2 regions of the Paenibacillus sp. FSL H7-0756 genome follow, and region 2 is predicted to be linked to the other one. Evidence: riboswitches for the same ligand, from Rfam matches in the RefSeq annotation. Region 2 holds a riboswitch; the other holds the start of a gene.
What was found. Region 2 has a riboswitch for cyclic di-AMP ahead of NST04_RS03090 (C40 family peptidase). Riboswitches for the same ligand answer to the same signal wherever they lie in the genome.
Positions count from the first base shown of each region.

Region 1: another riboswitch for cyclic di-AMP. It lies ahead of NST04_RS18795 (APC family permease); the one in region 2 lies ahead of NST04_RS03090 (C40 family peptidase).

Region 1 covers NZ_JBBOVT010000002.1:461,633-470,693, reverse strand. Annotated here, with positions in the region: gene NST04_RS18820 ((2Fe-2S)-binding protein) at 1-225, opposite strand, end outside; gene NST04_RS18815 (ABC transporter ATP-binding protein) at 235-1,041, opposite strand; gene NST04_RS18810 (FecCD family ABC transporter permease) at 1,082-2,116, opposite strand; gene NST04_RS18805 (FecCD family ABC transporter permease) at 2,113-3,174, opposite strand; gene NST04_RS18800 (ABC transporter substrate-binding protein) at 3,327-4,376, opposite strand; gene NST04_RS18795 (APC family permease) at 4,551-6,368, opposite strand; cyclic di-AMP (ydaO/yuaA leader) riboswitch at 6,497-6,657, opposite strand; gene NST04_RS18790 (disulfide oxidoreductase) at 6,883-7,317, opposite strand; gene NST04_RS18785 (DsbA family protein) at 7,314-8,078, opposite strand; gene NST04_RS18780 (ATP-binding protein) at 8,172-9,061, opposite strand, start outside.
Region 2 covers NZ_JBBOVT010000001.1:705,420-714,480, forward strand. Annotated here, with positions in the region: gene NST04_RS03075 (M1 family aminopeptidase) at 1-895, shown strand, start outside; gene NST04_RS03080 (hypothetical protein) at 905-1,738, shown strand; cyclic di-AMP (ydaO/yuaA leader) riboswitch at 1,951-2,089, shown strand; gene NST04_RS03085 (C40 family peptidase) at 2,147-2,575, shown strand; cyclic di-AMP (ydaO/yuaA leader) riboswitch at 2,963-3,105, shown strand; gene NST04_RS03090 (C40 family peptidase) at 3,110-3,601, shown strand; gene NST04_RS03095 (GNAT family N-acetyltransferase) at 3,883-4,368, shown strand; gene NST04_RS03100 (c-type cytochrome) at 4,495-4,851, shown strand; gene NST04_RS03105 (4a-hydroxytetrahydrobiopterin dehydratase) at 4,983-5,258, opposite strand; gene NST04_RS03110 (hypothetical protein) at 5,468-5,761, opposite strand; gene motA (flagellar motor stator protein MotA) at 5,965-6,765, shown strand; gene motB (flagellar motor protein MotB) at 6,749-7,576, shown strand; gene NST04_RS03125 (pseudouridine synthase) at 7,651-8,352, opposite strand; gene NST04_RS03130 (ATP-binding protein) at 8,339-9,061, opposite strand, start outside.

The DNA of each region.
Region 1 (9,061 bases), on a different contig from region 2:
GGAATACTGGACAGCGAGTGCAATTATGCTCAGATAACCGCCGAAATACGCACCGGCCGCTTTATCGTCGAGCGCCTTCATCAGCGGCCGGTAAGCCTCCATGAAGGCCCTCATCCCAGCCTCTTCTGCCAGTTCAGCAGCTGCGCAGGAATACACGGCTCCCTCTGGCACCTCAGAATGGAGATCAAACTTGGAGCTATATTCTTGCCTCAGGAATTCATTCATGCAGCCGTCCTACAGTCCTACTGCTTTGTATGCAGCCAGCTCATAAGGCAGACACAGCGGCACACCTGTACGCGGATCAGGTACAATATCCGCCTCAATACCGAATACCTCCCGCAGCACCGCCGGTGTCATTACCTCGTTCGGAGCGCCTTCGCTGATCACATTGCCGGATTTGATCGCTACCATATGCTGCGCATATCTGGAGGCATGATTCAAATCATGGACAACCATAATGATCGTCCGGCCTTCCTGCTCATTCAGCTTCTGCAGCAGCTGAAGCACCTCCAGCTGATGGGCCATATCCAGGAAGGTCGTCGGCTCATCAAGGAATAGAATATCTGTCTGCTGTGCCAGTGCCATGGCGATCCAGGCCCGTTGCCGCTGTCCGCCGGAGAGCCGGTCAATCGGCCGGTCACGGAATTCATTCATGCCGGTCAGCGCAATCGCACCGGCAATAATGCTGCGGTCTTCAGGCGTCAGGCTGCCGAAGCCCTTCTGATGCGGATACCGGCCATATCCTACCAGCTCAGACACCGTTAAGCCATCCGGGGCCGTAGGATTCTGCGGCAGAATCGCCAGCTGCCGGGCCACCTCCTTGGTAGACAGATTATGAATGGACTTCCCGTCCAGCATGACATTCCCGCTCTTCGGCTTCATGATCCGGGCCATCGTCTTCAGAATCGTGGACTTCCCCGAGCCGTTCGCCCCGACGAGCGCCGTAATCTTTCCTGTCGGAAGCGACAGATTCAGCCCCTTCACAATCATTGTCTCCGCATATCCGATGCTCAGCTGTTCTGTATTTAAACGTTCCGACATGATACACACTCCTTAGATTTTTATAATATACATCTCTGTATTACGCTTTCGACGTGGCCAAAAGATATAAAAAGTACGGTGCTCCAATAATCGCTACTACGATACCAGCAGGTACCTCCGCAGGCTGCATTACCCAGCGCCCGATCGTATCTGCCGTAAGCAGCAGCAGGGCTCCGATCAGGGCAGCCGCAGGCAGCAGGATCTGATGGCGCGGGCCGACCAGCCTGCGGGCCAGGTGCGGCGCGATCAGCCCGACAAAACCAATGCTGCCGCTTACCGATACACAGGCTCCTGCAAGTGCAACAGCCGCCGCCAGCAGCCACCGCCGTTCCCGTTCGAGCGGCAGGCCGAGTCCCTTGGAGAGCTCATCGCCCAGATTCAGTACGTTGAGCACCCGGGCTTTGTAGAATGCGAAGGGCAGCAGGATCAATATCCAGGGCAGCAAAGCCAGCACAAACCGCCAGTCTCCGCCCCAGATTTTGCCGGCCAGCCAGATGGCTACGAACTGATAATTCTGCGGATCGAGTCTTAATGACAAAATAAGCTGGAAAGCATATATCCCGGCACCCACAGCAATCCCGATCAGGATCAGCCGTGTCGGCGAGAGTCCATCCTCCCTCCTGTAAGACAGGAAGTAGATCAGTGTTGCAGTAAGCGAGGCCCCTGCCAGCGCCAGTAGCGGAAGCACAAGGATCGGAGCTGCTGTAGTAGCCGGTACAAAGGAGATAAAGATCAGTACGGCGAATCCGGCTCCGGCATTGATCCCCAGGGTGGAAGGCTCAGCGAGAGCATTACGCGACAAGCCTTGCAGAATTGCTCCGGCTACCGCGAAGCCTGCACCAATCAGCAAGGAAATCACGATCCGCGGCAGCCGGAAATCAAACAAAATCAGCTGCTGCTGCTTGGTGCCGTTGCCGGATAGGGTATGTAGAACTTCAAGCGGTGACAGACGCATGAAGCCGGTATTCATACTGACCAGAAACAGAATGACAATAAGCACTCCAAGCAGTGTCAGAATACCAGCCTCTCTGGAACGCCGCGGCTTGGCTGGAGGGAATGAGGTCGAGCGGTTCATTTCAGCTCCCCCTTGCGTTTGCCGGCCAGATAGATGAAGAACGGTACGCCGAATACTGCAATCAAGGCACCTAACGGTGTTTCGTATGGCGCATTAATCATCCTGGCCGCAATATCGGCCACCAGGACCAGAATGCTTCCAAGGACTGCGGAACAGGGAATAATCCAGCGGTAGTCCACCCCAACGAGATAACGCGTGATATGCGGAACCATTAATCCGACAAAAGCGATCGGGCCCACAGTGGAGACCGCCGCTCCGGCGAGGATGACGACAATAATCATCCCTGCAGTCTGTACCAGACCGGTGCGCTGTCCGAGACCCGCTGCAACATCTCTGCCCAGGCTCAGTAGCGTAATCGAACGCGACAGCATCAGCGCACCGATCAGGGCCGCCGCGACCCAAGGAGAGATTACCTGCAGCTGCTTCCAGCTCGCTCCGCCAACCCCCCCGGCCATCCAGAAGGCAATATCCTGGGAGAGGCTGAACAGGATCGCAATGCCCTGACTGACCGCCAGCAGCATGGCGCTTACTGCCGCACCGGCGAGGGTCAGCCGAAGCGGGGTCAATCCGCTATGGGAGAGCGAACCGATCCCGAATACCAGCAGTGAGGCCACAGCCGCTCCAAGGAAGCAGTACAGCATGATGTACGCGAAGGATAAGGTTGGCGCGAAGGCAAAAGCCAGGGCCAGTCCAACACCCGCTCCTGCATTAAGCCCGAGCAGCCCTGAATCCGCCAGCGGGTTGCGGGTCATCCCCTGCATAATCGCACCGGCAACGGCAAAACATGCGCCGACCAGCGCCCCTGCGGCAGCCCGGGGAATCCGCAGCTCCCGGATGACCTGATGCTGGGGCAGCTCCGGATTGAACCGGAATACCGCCTCCCATACAGTAGCCAGCCGGATATCCGCCGCACCGACCGATACGGATACCATCAGGCCGAAGACAATTGCTGCTATTCCCAGCACCAGAATAACAGCAGCAGCAAGCGGCCGCGACCTGACAGATGTTTTCCCTTCATCAGAAGGAGCTTGTAAAGCAGAATCTGTGGATGAAGCCATATGCCGTCTCCTTATCAGGATTATTAGGGAAATATAAATGATTATGATTCTCATTATCGCAAATATATGAATATTGTTCAACTTAAAAAAGAGGCAGGCTTCTATATCCTGAGGACATAAAAGCCTGCACATTTCTCCGGCCGGTAAAGAACCTATTTGACAAAACTGCTCAGAATATCATCGATGGTCTTAGAATTGGCTATAGGACCGCTGTAAAGCCAGCTGGTATCTTTGCCGAATTCATGAACATTCCCTGCCTTAACGGCTGGAATTCCCTTCCAGACCGCCCCATCTGTAATTTCTGCTCCGTCCGCCTTATCACTGTTCACCAGAATGATATGCTCTGCAGTCAGCTCTGACAATTTCTCAAGTGAAATCGGGTTCCACGGTGCTCTGGACTCCGCAGGAATATCGGTCACGAGATTCGGGAGCTTCACTCCAAGATCGCCATATAATACTGCACCGCTGCTGCGGGTCTCGTCCACGATGAAGAAATTCTTGGACACCAGCCACAGAACAGCTACCGAATCATCACCAATTGCCGCTGACACAGCCGCTTTGGCCGAAGCCGCTTTCTGGTCATAGTCTGCAATAGCCTTCTCAGCTTCTGGTGTTTTATTAAGCAGCTCACCGATTTTGAGCGTAGCCGCGCGCCAGTCACTGCTGACTTCGTCGCCCAGTACATAGGTTGGTGCGATTTTGTTCAGCTGGTCATAAAGACCGTTCTGAACCGAGCCTTCCGACTGGACGATGTGGAAATCAGGAGTGAAGCTGGTGACGGCTTCCAGCGGCAGGTCATAGCTGATCGGCGGAACATCCTTAAGCTCAGCATCGAGGTATTTCTGAGTACCATTCTTCGTAGACCATTGGGCAACCGGAGTCACGCCGAGTGCTACCAGATAATCTTCCAGATAAGAAGCAATGACACGCTGTGGGTTAGCGGGAACAGTCACCTTATGCCCCATCGCATCCGTTACGGTCTTCTCCACCGCAGGTGCGGCAGTTGCTGCAGGCACCGCAGTGGCATCCGCAGTGGCATCCGCAGTGGCTTCCACGGTTGCTGCAGGTGCAGTGCTTGCTCCACCGTTACTGCCTGCATTGCTATTATTATTTCCGCAAGCGGATAGCAGCAGTGTTGTAGTCATAAGTCCGGCCACCGCCAGCTTCCCGCTTCTTGATCCTTGCAGGTTGAACGAAAACATTGAATACCCCTCCTGTATGTTACCCTCATGATTGGCAAAAGCTCTGTTACTTTCTTCTTGTCTATACTGATGATATTGATTCTCATTCTCTATGTCAACCAATAACTTATAGTAACGGCAAAACGGCCGCCTCCGCAATAAGCAGAAACAGCCGTCTTCCTATAATCCTCTATATTATTTATGCAAATGGAAAGGAACCGTGGCGATGACAATGTCCTTCTGATTCATTAAATAAGAGCGGATGAACAAGCTGGTCTGATTATGCAGCACTGCCTGCCACCAATGCTTGGTCACGAATTGCGGAATCAGGACAGTAATATGATCCGTTGAAGAGGTCTTCCACTCTACTGTATCGATGAACTTCACCAGCGGGCGGATAATACTGCGGTAACGGGAGCGCAGGACGATCAGGCGAACTCCGGGGTTCCACTCCTCCCACTTTTGCTCCATCTTGTGAATCTCTTCTTCATCGAAGCCTACATATACAGCGACCACATTATCGGTCAAAGACTTCGCATAGCTGATCGAATGCAGTACAGCGCGGGTCACACCGGCGACAGGAACGACTACGGTGCTTCCTTTGATACAAGGCTTATCTGTTGCCGGACAGATTCGCAGCTGATCGGCAATATTCATATAATGGCGGTGAATCCGGTGGAACACGATAATGACGACCGGCAGGAAGATGAAAGCCATCCACACGCTGGAGAATTTGGTGATGATGAAGATCATGGTGATCGTTAATGTAGTTAGCATCCCGACCGTATTCACGGCGAACTTGCTCTGCCAGCCTTGCGGCTTCGTTCTGTACCATTGGACCATCATGCCAAGCTGCGATAGCGTGAACGGAATGAATACCCCTACTGCATATAATGGAATAAGTCCTTCTGTATTCCCGTGAAACGCCGCTACCAGCACTGCCGACATGACGCCGAGGAAAATAATACCGTTGGAGAAGCCGAGCCGGTCGCCGCGCACCATGAAGGCATGGGGCAGATATTTGTCTTTGGCGAACATGAACGCCAGCAGCGGGAAGGCTGAGTATGCCGTATTGGCTGCCAGGAACAGGATAACCGCCGTAATCCCCTGAATGAAGAAGTACAGCCCGCCCCGGCCGAAGGTAGACTCGGTAATCTGTGAGACCACGGTAGCCTTCTCATCAGGCATGATGCCGTACCAGTAAGCGAGCAGCGTAATGCCTGTGAACATCACCCCGAGAATGAGGCCCATGAGCATCAGCGTTTTGGCTGCATTTTTCTCCGCCGGCGCTTTGAAGTTTGGAATGGCATTGGAGACAGCCTCAACCCCGGTCAGAGCCGAACAGCCGGAGCTGAATGCCTTCAGCAGCAGAAACATACTCACGTTCGACACCGCCGAGCCAATCTCAGGAACCTGGGCATGAGCCCCGCCGGTTACATATTTGAAAATCCCTGTGATAATCAGCACGAAGATGGAGACGACGAACAGATAGACCGGGATAGCGATGAACGAAGCCGATTCGGTCACCCCGCGCAGGTTAACAATCGTTAAGAGCAAGATAACAGATACCGCTATGAGGACACTATGATTATGCAGATTTGGAAAAGCTGAAGTGATCGCATCCGTCCCCGCCGAGGCGCTTACCGCCACCGTCAGAATGTAATCCACCAGCAGAGAGCCGCCGGCCAATAAGCCGGTATGCACCCCCAGATTGCTTTTGGCGACAATGTACGCGCCCCCGCCCTGGGGATAAGCGAAGATCGTCTGCCGGTAGGATAAAATCAAAATAGCCAGCAGGCCCAATACGGCTAATGCAATTGGCAATGAGTACCAGATGGCGGTGAACCCGGCGGCCACCAGTACGATTAGAATTTGTTCTGTTCCGTAGGCTACAGACGAGAGCGCATCAGAAGACAGGACAGCCAGTGCTTTCACCTTGGATAACTTTTCATGATCGAGTTCGTTCGACTTCATCGGACGCCCGATCAATAGTCGTTTTACCTTGCTTACCATTGTAGTAACAGTTCCTCTCTTGGTTAAGTTGAAACGGGTTTCCCTGCGCTGTTTTCATAAGTGGATTTCATTAATGCAGGCACCAAAATAAGCATACGGAAATGATCCGCATGCCTTAGAGTGCATGGTCATTATCCCACTGCTGGCTTACGAGGTTAGCTGGCGGATTCGGACTGTGGTAGCCCTACGGTTACAGGCCCTGGCGGCCCGCTCCGATTCACCCCTTTTGGCCTTGGCCAAAGTGTGGTTCCCCCGTTTTTCCATCCGGAAAATTCAGCGCATATTCAACTTCTCACAAGGACTAATATTAAGCTACAACGCATCTTCCGTAAAGCGTGGAAACAAATGAAAAAAGAATGAAAAGCACTCAAAACAACCAAATTCATCATCCGGTATGTCTTGATCTTTCATTCTCTTTCATTATCCCTTTAACACGTGATTTTACAGGGTTTTTGTATAATATTTTTTGCTAAAATTAAGGGCATTCTCTTCTCTTCCTTCTGCCGTCAGCTACTTACTCTGCAGGCTCCTCTTTGCGTCCTGTCCAGAGCAGAATGGAGATTAAGGCAAAGGCTATAAGTGCAAGCAGAGGGACCGTTACAAATCCGAACCAATTCAGATAATCCTTGTTGCACGGTACGCCAATGGTGCAGGGAAGCACCTTGCTGAGCGCCGGAATTTTCTGCTCTGCATAGTGATAAATAGAGATGCAGCCGCCGATCAGACTAAGAGGAAGCACATAAGGAATGATCCGCTTGTCCGCCCGGTAGGTGGCGATCCCCAGCAGGAACAGCTGCGGGTACATGAAGATCCGCTGGAACCAGCACAGCTTGCACGGCTCGTAATGCAGGACCTCACTGAGATACAGGCTGCCCGCTACAGCTACCACACAGACGAACCAGGCCAAGTAGAGACAATTACGCCGGCAGAAGGCAGAGAAGGCGGTCATTGGGCGGCCCCTGCTCCCGCTGCTGCTGTTGCTGCCTGAATCTGGGCGTCAATCGCCTCCATATTGAAGGGCTCGTTCACCTTGATGCCGTTCACGTACAAGGATGGCGTATTCGTTACGCCCGTATCGGAGCCAAGCTGAATATCCCGGTCCAGTTCCTTCGCATAGGTGCGGTCATCAATATCCTTGCGCAGCAGGTCATAATCCACCGGCAGCTCCAGCTGCTTGGCGAGACTCACCATGAAGTCGGGCGTAGCCCACTCCTTGTCTTCATTCCCCTGGTTGGCATAGATCGCATCGAAGTATTTCCAGAACGCTTCCTGGTTCTGATGATACACCGATAGCGCTGCCAGGGAGGCCGTTCTGGAATCCTTGCCGATGAAGGCCAGATTCACGAAATAGAAGGCTGCTTTATTCTGATCTACATAACCTTGAACGATCTGCGGTTTGATCACACCGGTGAACTGGGCGCAAGCCGGACATTTGAAATCACCGAATTCCACAATTTTGACCGGAGCATCCTCCTTGCCGAGCCGCATCATTTCACTGTAATTGAAGGCAACCGGCTTACTGTCTGTGCCTGCAGGCGAAGAGTCCTTCGAAGCAAGCATGAATAAGCCTACAAAAATAATAACGACGATGGCCACCGTACTCACGATCAGAATTCTCGTTTTCTGCTTCTGCTGTTCCTGCTCTGCCCTGCGCTTCTCCTGCTTACTCATCTGGGGAGCCATGACATTGTTCTTTTTTGTTTTGCTCAAAGAGAGTTCCTTTCCGTCCTCAGGACTGTCGTGATAAAAGAATAGTTACTTTCAAATTATATAATGTTAACTCTCTTGTTGGCAATCGCTGTCTTATACGGCTTCATTCTCCTCTGCTGACTCCCCGCCTCCTGTATCCTTGCCGAAAAATACCTCCGGGGAATGCTCCTGTGACTGCAGCTTAATTCTGAAGAAGAACTGTGTGCCGCCCCCTTCTGCCGGTTCTGCCCAGATCTCTCCTTGCATCAGGTCTACGAGCTTCTTGCAGATCGCAAGGCCCAGACCCGTCCCGGGGTATTTGCGGGTATGCGACCCGTCCACCTGTGAGAAGGACTGGAAGAGCAGCTGCAGCTTATCCGGTGAGATGCCAATGCCCGTGTCGCGCACCATGAATTGCAGCGCCTGAGCAGCCTCCCTGACGCCATAGGACTCCACCTTAACCGTTACCGTGCCGGATGGCGTGAATTTCACCGCATTGCCGATCAGGTTGATCAGAATCTGACGGACACGCGCAGCATCTCCGGTGAACTTGTCGGGCAGCCCCTCTTCGATCTCAAGCTTCAGGGTTAGTGGTTTGTCTTGTGTGCTCACCGTGAACAGGTCCATACAGCCCTGGAGAAGCGCCTTCAGCCCGAAAGTATCCTTGTTCAGCGTGAGGCCATCCGCTTCCAGCCGGGAGATATCGAGAATATCGCTCATCACATTCAGCAGAGCATGGCTGCTTGTACTCTGAAGCCGCAGGAGCTCCAGATGCTCAGGGTTGCTGATCTCCTCAGCCAGCAGCTGGTTGACGCCGATAATGCCGTTCAGCGGCGTGCGGATCTCATGGCTCATGGTGGCGAGGAACTCGCTTTTCATCGTCACAGCACTCTCCGCAGCATCCCTCGCCTCCAGCAGCTCATACTGATACTTCATCAGGGCGGTCACATCCTCGGCCACGATATAGACCCACTGCTCCGTATGATGCAGCAAAGGAAAGACGG
Region 2 (9,061 bases):
CGGCAACGGAGCCGGAGGAATGGAGTATCCGACCCTGATTACCGCCTTCGGCGCCACGGATACTTCACCAGGCACTTCCCTGGAGCGCACAATCATCCACGAGATCGGGCACCAGTATTTCTACGGTCTGGTGGCCAGTAATGAATTCGAAGAAGCCTGGCTTGATGAGAGCTTTACCTCTTATGCCGAAGACCGGCTGATGGAACAGGAATATGGTGTTGTCTCTAGCCTCCCGCTGCAGTCCAGCCTGGTGTCCTCCTCACAGCCCCTTAAGCTGGAGACCTGGAAATATACTGGTGATGATGCCTACACACGCAATGTGTACATTCGCGGCAAGCTGGTGCTGAAGGATATCGAACGGATCGCGGGGACCAAGAATATGGATGCCATCCTCGCCGCTTATGCCCGCAAATACCGCTTCCAGCATCCGTCCACCGCCGACTTCCAGAAGGTTGTGGAGAAAGTGACCAAGCAATCCTGGCAGACTTATTTTGAACGGTATGTCTATAGCGGGGGTGCACCCGACTTCGCAGTTGATGATATCAGGCTCACGGTCAAACCGGACAACAGCGATGGCGGGGGCAGCCGCTATAGCGCTGTGGTCGATGTAAGCAATAAGGGCAGCCTGTACCCCGATGTTCCCGTTAAATTCACCTTCGCAGACGGGTACACTGTGCAGCAATACTGGAATGGCGAGGGTAAGGCAACCTCCTTTGAGTTAGCATATAAAGCGCCGCTGGTCTCCGCAGAGATCGATCCGGGGCATTCCATTCTGCTGGAGAGCAGGCATCTAAATAATTTCAGAATGGCGGAGCTCGAGCCGCGTACACTCTCCCGCTGGACGCTTAGCGCATCTGCTCTGCTTGAAACCCTGCTCGGAACTCTTGTCTGGTGAGGTGAAGGAATGGTGAAAAGTTCAATTGCCCGCGGTTGGATCAGCATGAAAGAGCAGTTCTATATACTGATTCTGCTATTTATCTACCGGCTGTTCTGGGGATATTTCCTGTACAAATTCATTAAAAGCGCGGTTGTCCCTGTCCTGCTCCGCTACCCGGATGCAAATGCCGGCGGCAGCGGAATAGGCAGGCTGCTGTATTATATCGAAGGGAAGACCGCGCTGCACACCGACCCTGCCGTCCAGCACTGGCTATGGATGCTGCTGGCGCTGACAGTGCTAAGGCTGCTGGTGACTCCCTTTATCCGTGCAGGGCTGCTGCACGAGCTTCACCAGGAGCGCGACGGAGCGCGGGGACTGTTCTTTTTTCCCGGAATGAGAAAATATGGGCTGCCGGTGCTGATGTTCAGCCTCGCTGAATGGGCGCTAACCCTCCTGCCGCTCTATTGGCTGCTTCCGCGTATGTACCGTCATCTGCTCAGCGGCGTTCTCGATGTACAGCTCCTGCTCAGGCTGGTGCCTTATGTAATGGGCTGGCTGCTCTATCTCTTCCTTGTCCGCAAGCTTCTGCTCTATATGCAGTTCGGCTATACCGCAGGTACCGGCATGTTCTCCTCGCTGCTAATCTGCCTGAAGGTGCTGATGCCTTCGATCGGTATTTCCGTCATTCTGGGGGCGGGAAGCCTGGCCGTAATTCTGCTCTGCAGCGCCTCTGCTCTGTTCTATCCCGGATTGCCGGCACTTATGCTCCGCCAGGCAGCTCCGCTGCCCTCCACGCTGTTCAATATGTGGGGAATCGCTGCCCAGTATCACCTCTGGTCCAGTAAATCATTTCCGCAATAATAAGCTGCTGAAGCGGCATACTAAAGAGAGTCACAGCCCCTTATCAGGGAGCAGGACTCTTTTTTGCTTGAACCGGAGGACAAAAGCATTTGCAAAAGGCTAAATCCTCTGATACAATGATGGCTGTACTAGTAGTAACAAACTTGTAATATTTAAAGCAAAATCTTCCGTAACTATTGCAATTTAATCAATGCCGATAAGTCACTGTTCTGGTGCACAAAACGCCGAATTCCCTGCACCGGGAAGTGGGGGAACCATATTTTGGGTGAATTGATCTCGCTTTAGAGGGGTCATAGGGGAACCTTCTACCGAATCCTTAAGCTAACCTCGCAGGCCCTGGAAGGAGTACATCTTTTGATTAGTCAGAATTTCAAGAAAAAATGCACCGCAGCAGCACTAGGTCTTGTGATGGTATTCACACTCGGAGCAGGCAGTGCCTTCGCAGATTCCAAAATGGATACTGTGATTTCAAAAACCATTGGAACATCGTATAAAACCGGGGGCACAACCACCAGCGGCTTCGACTGTTCCGGATTTACCAAGTATGTATTTAAAAATGTCGGACTTACCTTGCCCCGTACCTCCAAAGCACAGTACAAAGTTGGAACAAGTGTATCCAAGAGCAATCTGCGTTCCGGTGATCTCGTGTTCTTCAATACCCTGGGTAATGGAGTGTCCCATGTCGGTATTTATGTTGGAAACGGGAAGTTCGCACAGTCCTCAAGTTCACGTGGTGTAACCATCAGTTCGATGAGCCAGTCCTACTGGGCCAACCGTTACGTTGGCGCCAAACGAGTAATGAGCACAACAGCCTACCAAGCTGTCGCTTACGATTGAACCCTTGAAGCATACCCCGAATATTTCCGCCTCTAACAACTAAATGTAACTTATACGAGCCCGGGATGATTATTGCCGTAATCATTTCCGGGTTTTTCCTTTTCCTTATTCTACCTTTTACCCGAATCCACAGCCTTGAAACAGCATTTTCTTGCAAAAACAAAGAAAAAATCATATAAAATAATCCCTGCGCATAGATATGAGTCTTTTGAAAGGGCTATAACTCTAAAAAACAGCAAAAAAGATGCATTAATATGTTATAAGTGATTGCCAAGCGCATTAGTCTTTGTTACAATTATCGCAGTGAGCTTTTAGTAACATTTTTGTAATTATTGAATCGCTTTTAACAAAGGTTTTGTCATGTATTGAATGAACCGCTAATCCTAATCAACAGTCGTGCCGAGTTCCTTAATGAATTAGGGAAACGGGGGAACCACTTTGGGTGAATTGACCTCCTATTCTAAGAGGGGTCATAGGGGACCTTCAACCGAACCCTTAAGCTAACCTCGTAGGCATTGGAAGGGGTATTTACTTTTGAAGAAGAAGCTAGCAGCCGCAGTACTAAGCTTGTCCATTATCTTCACCATCGGAGCAGGAAGCGCTTTCGCGGATTCCAAAATGGATAAAGTGATTGACAAAGCCATCGGAACCAAATACGTGTCCGGCGGTACATCAACTAACGGGTTTGATTGCTCCGGATTTACAATGTATGTTTTTGATAAGATCGGCATTAACCTGCCCCATCAATCCGGCTCCCAGTATCAGATGGGCACTGCCGTGTCCCGTGACGAGATGAGACCGGGCGATCTTGTATTCTTTAATACCAATGGTAAAGGCGTGTCTCATGTCGGTGTTTATGTCGGTGACGGCGAATTCGCCCATGCCTCTTCCTCACGTGGTGTAACCATCAGTTCGCTGAGTGACAGCTATTACGTCAACCGTTACGTTGGCGCCAAACGAATCATGAGTACAGATGCTTACAAGAATGTAGCTTCGGATTCCCAAGACAATGATGATGTACAATAATCCTTTGTAACCAAACGCTCTTTTCCGAGATTTTTGCCGAAATCTTGGAGAAGGGCTTTTTTTTGTCTATAAAATTACTTACCCGCCTCTATATTTGTAAAACACCGATTCTGAACTTTCGGAAAATAATTATTGGCGTTTGTCAAGTTTCTGCATTTCCGCAAGGAATTTGCGTCGAAACTAGCCGTTTTTGTATATAATTAATATTAAGAACAAGCAGAAACGGCTTTGCCGCCTCTTTAAAGGATGGTACCGTTTCGTCTGGAAGGAGGCCTCGCCTAATGATAAGCTCCCCGCTAACCTTTTATGTGGTGCCTATGGAGCCGCAGCATGCCGCTGAGATCTGTGAGTGGAGCTACAAGCCTCCGTATAATATTTACGGCTGGATGTCCTGGGAGCAGATGCAGGCGCTGGGCGTGGAGTTCGGAGACCCGCAGCTGCGAAGTGAGCAATATGTATCTGTAGTGAACGGACAGGGGGATCTGTGCGGCTTCGCCCAGCTCTTTCCGATGGAGGGGGTAGTCCGGCTTGGTGTTGGAATGCGGCCCGAGCTGTGCGGTCACGGCATGGGGCATCTGTTCATGAAAGCTATTGTTCAGGCAGCACGGGCGCGTTACCCGGAGCGTGAGATCGACCTGGAGGTGCTGACCTGGAACCAGCGCGCCATCCGCGCTTACCAGAAATGCGGGTTCACTATAACGGATACCTATGAACGCCGCACTCCGACCGGCAATAAGCCTTTTTATTGCATGGTCTATGAGGAATAGCACCGGAAACAGATTGTTTTGCAAAAAATGGATCATTTGTGTTCATTTTTTTGACACACATACTATGATAACGCTTCACCATCCGCTATAATGGAGTCAGCAGCTTACATGGAGGGACGGATGCAGATGCAGAAATGGATCATGAGCGGTTTGTTTTTTGCCGCCTGTGCCTTTGCAGTAATCTTAATGTTTACCTTACCCGGTAAATCCGAGGTAGCCGAACAGAACAAGCCGACTATGCCGGAAGTTGTGCTGGACGCTGCGGGCGCAGAAGCCACAGTGAAGGCCAATTGTATCTCCTGCCACGGTGACCAGCTTCAGGGCGGGGCGGGACCCAGCCTGCAGCAGGAAGGCGCTTCGCATGACGCAGCTCAGATTTACAGCATAGTCACCAAGGGCCGCGGACAGATGCCTTCCTTCAAAGACAGGCTGGCCCCTGAAGAGATTGCCAATGTAGCTCTATGGCTGGCGGAGAAGAAATAATCCGCATCCTGTACTAACACCATGCTCCTCATTCCAAATGTATAATGCCCGTGACTAGGATAACGAATGATCCTTGCACGGGCATTTCTATTATTCAGATATTCCTGTTGTCTTCATAGGGGCCTTGTCCTCTAGCGGGTCTTCTCGAATGCCTCATTAAATTCATGCGCCTGGCGGAGATCAAGCTTCTCCACATCTGCAGCCAGCCGCAGAACTACCGTCTTATAATCAATAGTGATATGCGGGTGATGGTCAAAGGCCTCCGAAATTGTAGCTACCTCATCTACAAAAGCAATCCCCTTCATATATTCACTGAACATATATTTGCGCACCAGCCTATCCCTCTCCAGCTTCCAGCCCTCAAGCTTGCCGATCTGCTCCTGCAGTTGTTCCTCAGTTAATTGCAATTCGTTTCCTCCCTTGCTAAGTTAACGGTTTCTTGAGCCTGCTCTTTCCTTCAAATAAAACATCCCTCAGCTTCTGAAAGTCCAAGGGATGTGCCAGGCCAAAGATTTTTGATTAAATGTATTCTGACATCCCGGCAATTAGTACTCCACTTCCAATTTTAACATGGCCGGATGCCCGGGACAAACCCGCTGCCGCATTTTCCCCTGCTTTATACAAGAACGACCGAAGCCAAATCCTCATCGCCCAGCAGAATATTAATGCGGTGTGTTTCTTTATCGTACATTACAACTCCGCTGCCCACCTGAATGACCGGCTCATTGCCCAGCGCGTAGAACAGGTCTTCCGCAAGCGCCTCCCAGACCTCCTGCCTTGATTCCTCCGGCAGATTCGTCCACTCTTCAGGCTCCATTTCAAAAAAAATGTACCCGTCTGAAATCCGTCCAACGGCTCCTGTCAGTTCAACCAGAATTTCACCGTAATCTCTGCCATGCTTAACTCCCACATCAATCACTCCGTTTTCTTCGCTGATGAATAATAACCTACCTTATCTATTATAGCCGAAAAAATCACTTCACAAAAAAGGGAATGATGTCGATAAAGAAGAATATACGTGATTTGGTTACGAACAGAGTGTTCTCCCGCGGTTCAAGGACGAATTACGCGGTTAGTCGATCACTTCTTAATTCTCATGGACGAGGTGCATAAATGGAAATCTCAACAATTCTAGGCCTGGTTTTTGGTCTGATCGCAGTAATCTGGGGGATGATACTCAAGCATGCTCCGCTTGCAAGCTTGAACAACCCCGCTGCCTATGTCATTATTTTTCTTGGCACGGCTGCCTCCATCTTCATGGCCTTTCCGATGTCGGAAGTCAAGAATTTCCCTAAGCTGTTGAAAATCCTTTTTACGAAGAAAAAAATGGTCGGCAAGCCCGAACTGATTACCATGTTTATGGAATGGGCTTCCATTACCCGCCGCGAAGGGCTGCTTGCCCTGGAGTCCAATGTCGATGAGATTGAAGATAACTTCCTCCGAAACGGCATGCGGATGATTATTGACGGAAACGATCAGGAGTTCGTCCGTGATGTATTAATGGAAGATATTCATGCCACTGAAGACAGACATAAAGCCGGAGCCTTGATTTTCTCCCAGGCCGGGATGTACGCACCTACGCTGGGGGTACTCGGTGCTGTTATCGGGCTGATTGCCGCCTTGGGGGATATGAGTAACATGGACGTCCTGGCCCATGCGATTGCCGGTGCCTTCATTGCAACCCTGCTCGGGATATTCACCGGTTATGTTATGTGGCACCCTATGGCGAACAAGCTGAAGCGGATATCCAAACGCGAGATTGAAGTCCGCCTGATGATGGTGGAGGGCCTGCTCTCCATTCAATCCGGGGTATCTACCATTGCCATTAACCAGAAGCTGTCCGTCTTCCTGACTCCGTCCGAGCGTGCCAAGCTGAGCGAGAAGGAGGGGGCTTCCAGTGAGCAAAAAGACTAGGCATGAGGAACATGAAGAGCATGCCGATGAATCCTGGCTGCTTCCCTATTCCGATCTGATGACCCTGCTCGTTGCTCTGTTCCTTGTTATGTATGCCATGAGCGCTACGGACGCCGTGAAATTCCAGCAGATGGCTGAAGCCTTCAATTCAGCACTCAGCGGCGGCGGCGGCGTCCTGGAGTACCGGTCGGATTCTCCGACCAACACCCAGCTGGACCAGGGCAAGCAGGATAAAATGAACAGCGTGATTGCCAAGAATACCGGCACCTCCGATCTGTCCAAGCTCCGTGCCAAGGAGCAGGAAGATCTGGAGAAGCTGAAGAAGCAGTTCGACCAGTACATCAAGAACAATGGAATGACCGATCTGCTTAGCACGAAGCTGAATCAGTCCCAGCTGATGATCACGATTAGCGATAATGCCCTGTTCGCTTCGGGACAGGCTGTAGTGAAGGATGAATCCCGCCAGTTGGCCAAGTCGATCTCCAACATGCTCCAGCAATTTCCCGATTATGAAGTGCTGGTACAGGGACATACGGATAATATCCCGATCTCCAACAGCATGTACTCCTCCAACTGGGATCTCAGTGTAGCCCGGGCCCTTCAATTCATGAAGATCCTTCTGCTAAATCCCAACCTGGACCCGACGAAGTTCAGCCCGACCGGCTCTGGCGAATATCATCCCATAGCCAGCAATGCTACGGCTGCCGGGCGGGCCAAGAACCGCCGGGTAGAAGTGTCCATCCTTCGTAAATATAAGGATGCTGCTGCCGAGACTACGGATGTCTCTCAGTTGGCCGCTCCCGGCAAATAAAGAAAGAGCTGTTCTGAAGGGCCTATCCGGCCCGTCAGAACAGCTCTTTTAGTTTGCCCGCCGCTCCCGGCAGCTTATTGCAGCTGATAGTTCAGCATAGCTCCCAGCTCTTGCTTCTCCTCTTGAGACAGCTCCCGCCATTCTCCGGTCTTCAGCGCGCCAAGGCGGATATTCATTACCCGGATACGCTGCAGCCGCCGCACTTCATAACCGAAGGCGCTGCACATGCGGCGGATTTGCCGGTTCTTGCCTTCGGTCAGCACGATACGGAATACCCGCTCACTAATCCGCGTAATCTCACAAAGCAGTGTCTTGCTGCCCAGAATTCTCACGCCGGTGGACATACCGGTCAGGAAAGAAGGCGTAACGGGCCGATCTACAGTGACTACATATTCCTTCTCATGCTTGCCTTCCGCGCGCAATATTTTGTTAACAATGTCACCGTCATTGGTCAGCAGAATCAATCCCTCTGAATCCTTGTCGAGCCGCCCGATCGGGAATATCCGCTCCTCATGCCCTATGAAATCGACAATATTGCCTTGAATATGCGCTTCTGTGGTAGAGGTAATGCCCACCGGCTTATGAAGCGCGATATACACGATCCTGCTGCCCGTCTGAAGCGGCTGGCCGTCAATCAGCACAATATCCCCGGCTTCTGCCTGGCTGCCCAGCATAGCGGGCTCACCGTTGATGGTGACCCGTCCTCCCTCAACCAGCTTGTCTGCTTCACGGCGTGAACAGTAGCCTGTCTCACTGATGAATTTATTGATTCTCATGTTCGTCTTCACTCCGTTCTATATTCATACCGGCCGGAGGTACTTGCTCCTTCGCTTCAGGCAGCTTGATGATTACCTGTGCCCCCCGGCCATACTCGCTTCTAATCTCCAGGCTGCCCTTATGGGCCTGAATGATCCGTTGGCTGACCATTAGGCCAAGCCCGGTTCCGGACTCTTTATTCGTAAAGAACGGCTCCCCCAGCTTAGGCAGCATATCCTCAGGGACGCCTCCGCCCTCATCTGTAATCACAATAACGACAGAATCCGCCTGCTCCTGCTGCTCCACGGTAATCGTTCCCCCGTCTGGCATCGCTTCTATTGCATTTTTGATCACATTGATAAATACCTGCTTCAGCTGATTCTCTTCACAATGCACCATGGCGGGTACTCCCGAGAAATGCGTGGTGAATTCAATACCGAACAGGTGGGCCTGACTGTCCAGCAGCGAGATGACATCGCCGACAATATGCCGCAGATCCCTCTGCTGGAAATGAACCGCCTGCGGCTTTGCCAGAATCAGGAACTCACTGACAATCATATTGATCCGGTCCAGCTCCGAGAGCATCAGATCAATATGCAGCGGAACGAGAACCTTCTTCTCCTGCTGAAGCTGCAGGAAGCCCCGCAGGGTGGTCAAGGGATTGCGGATCTCATGGGCAACGCCTGCCGCAAGCTGGCCGACTGTAGTCAGCTTCTCCGAGCGTCTAAG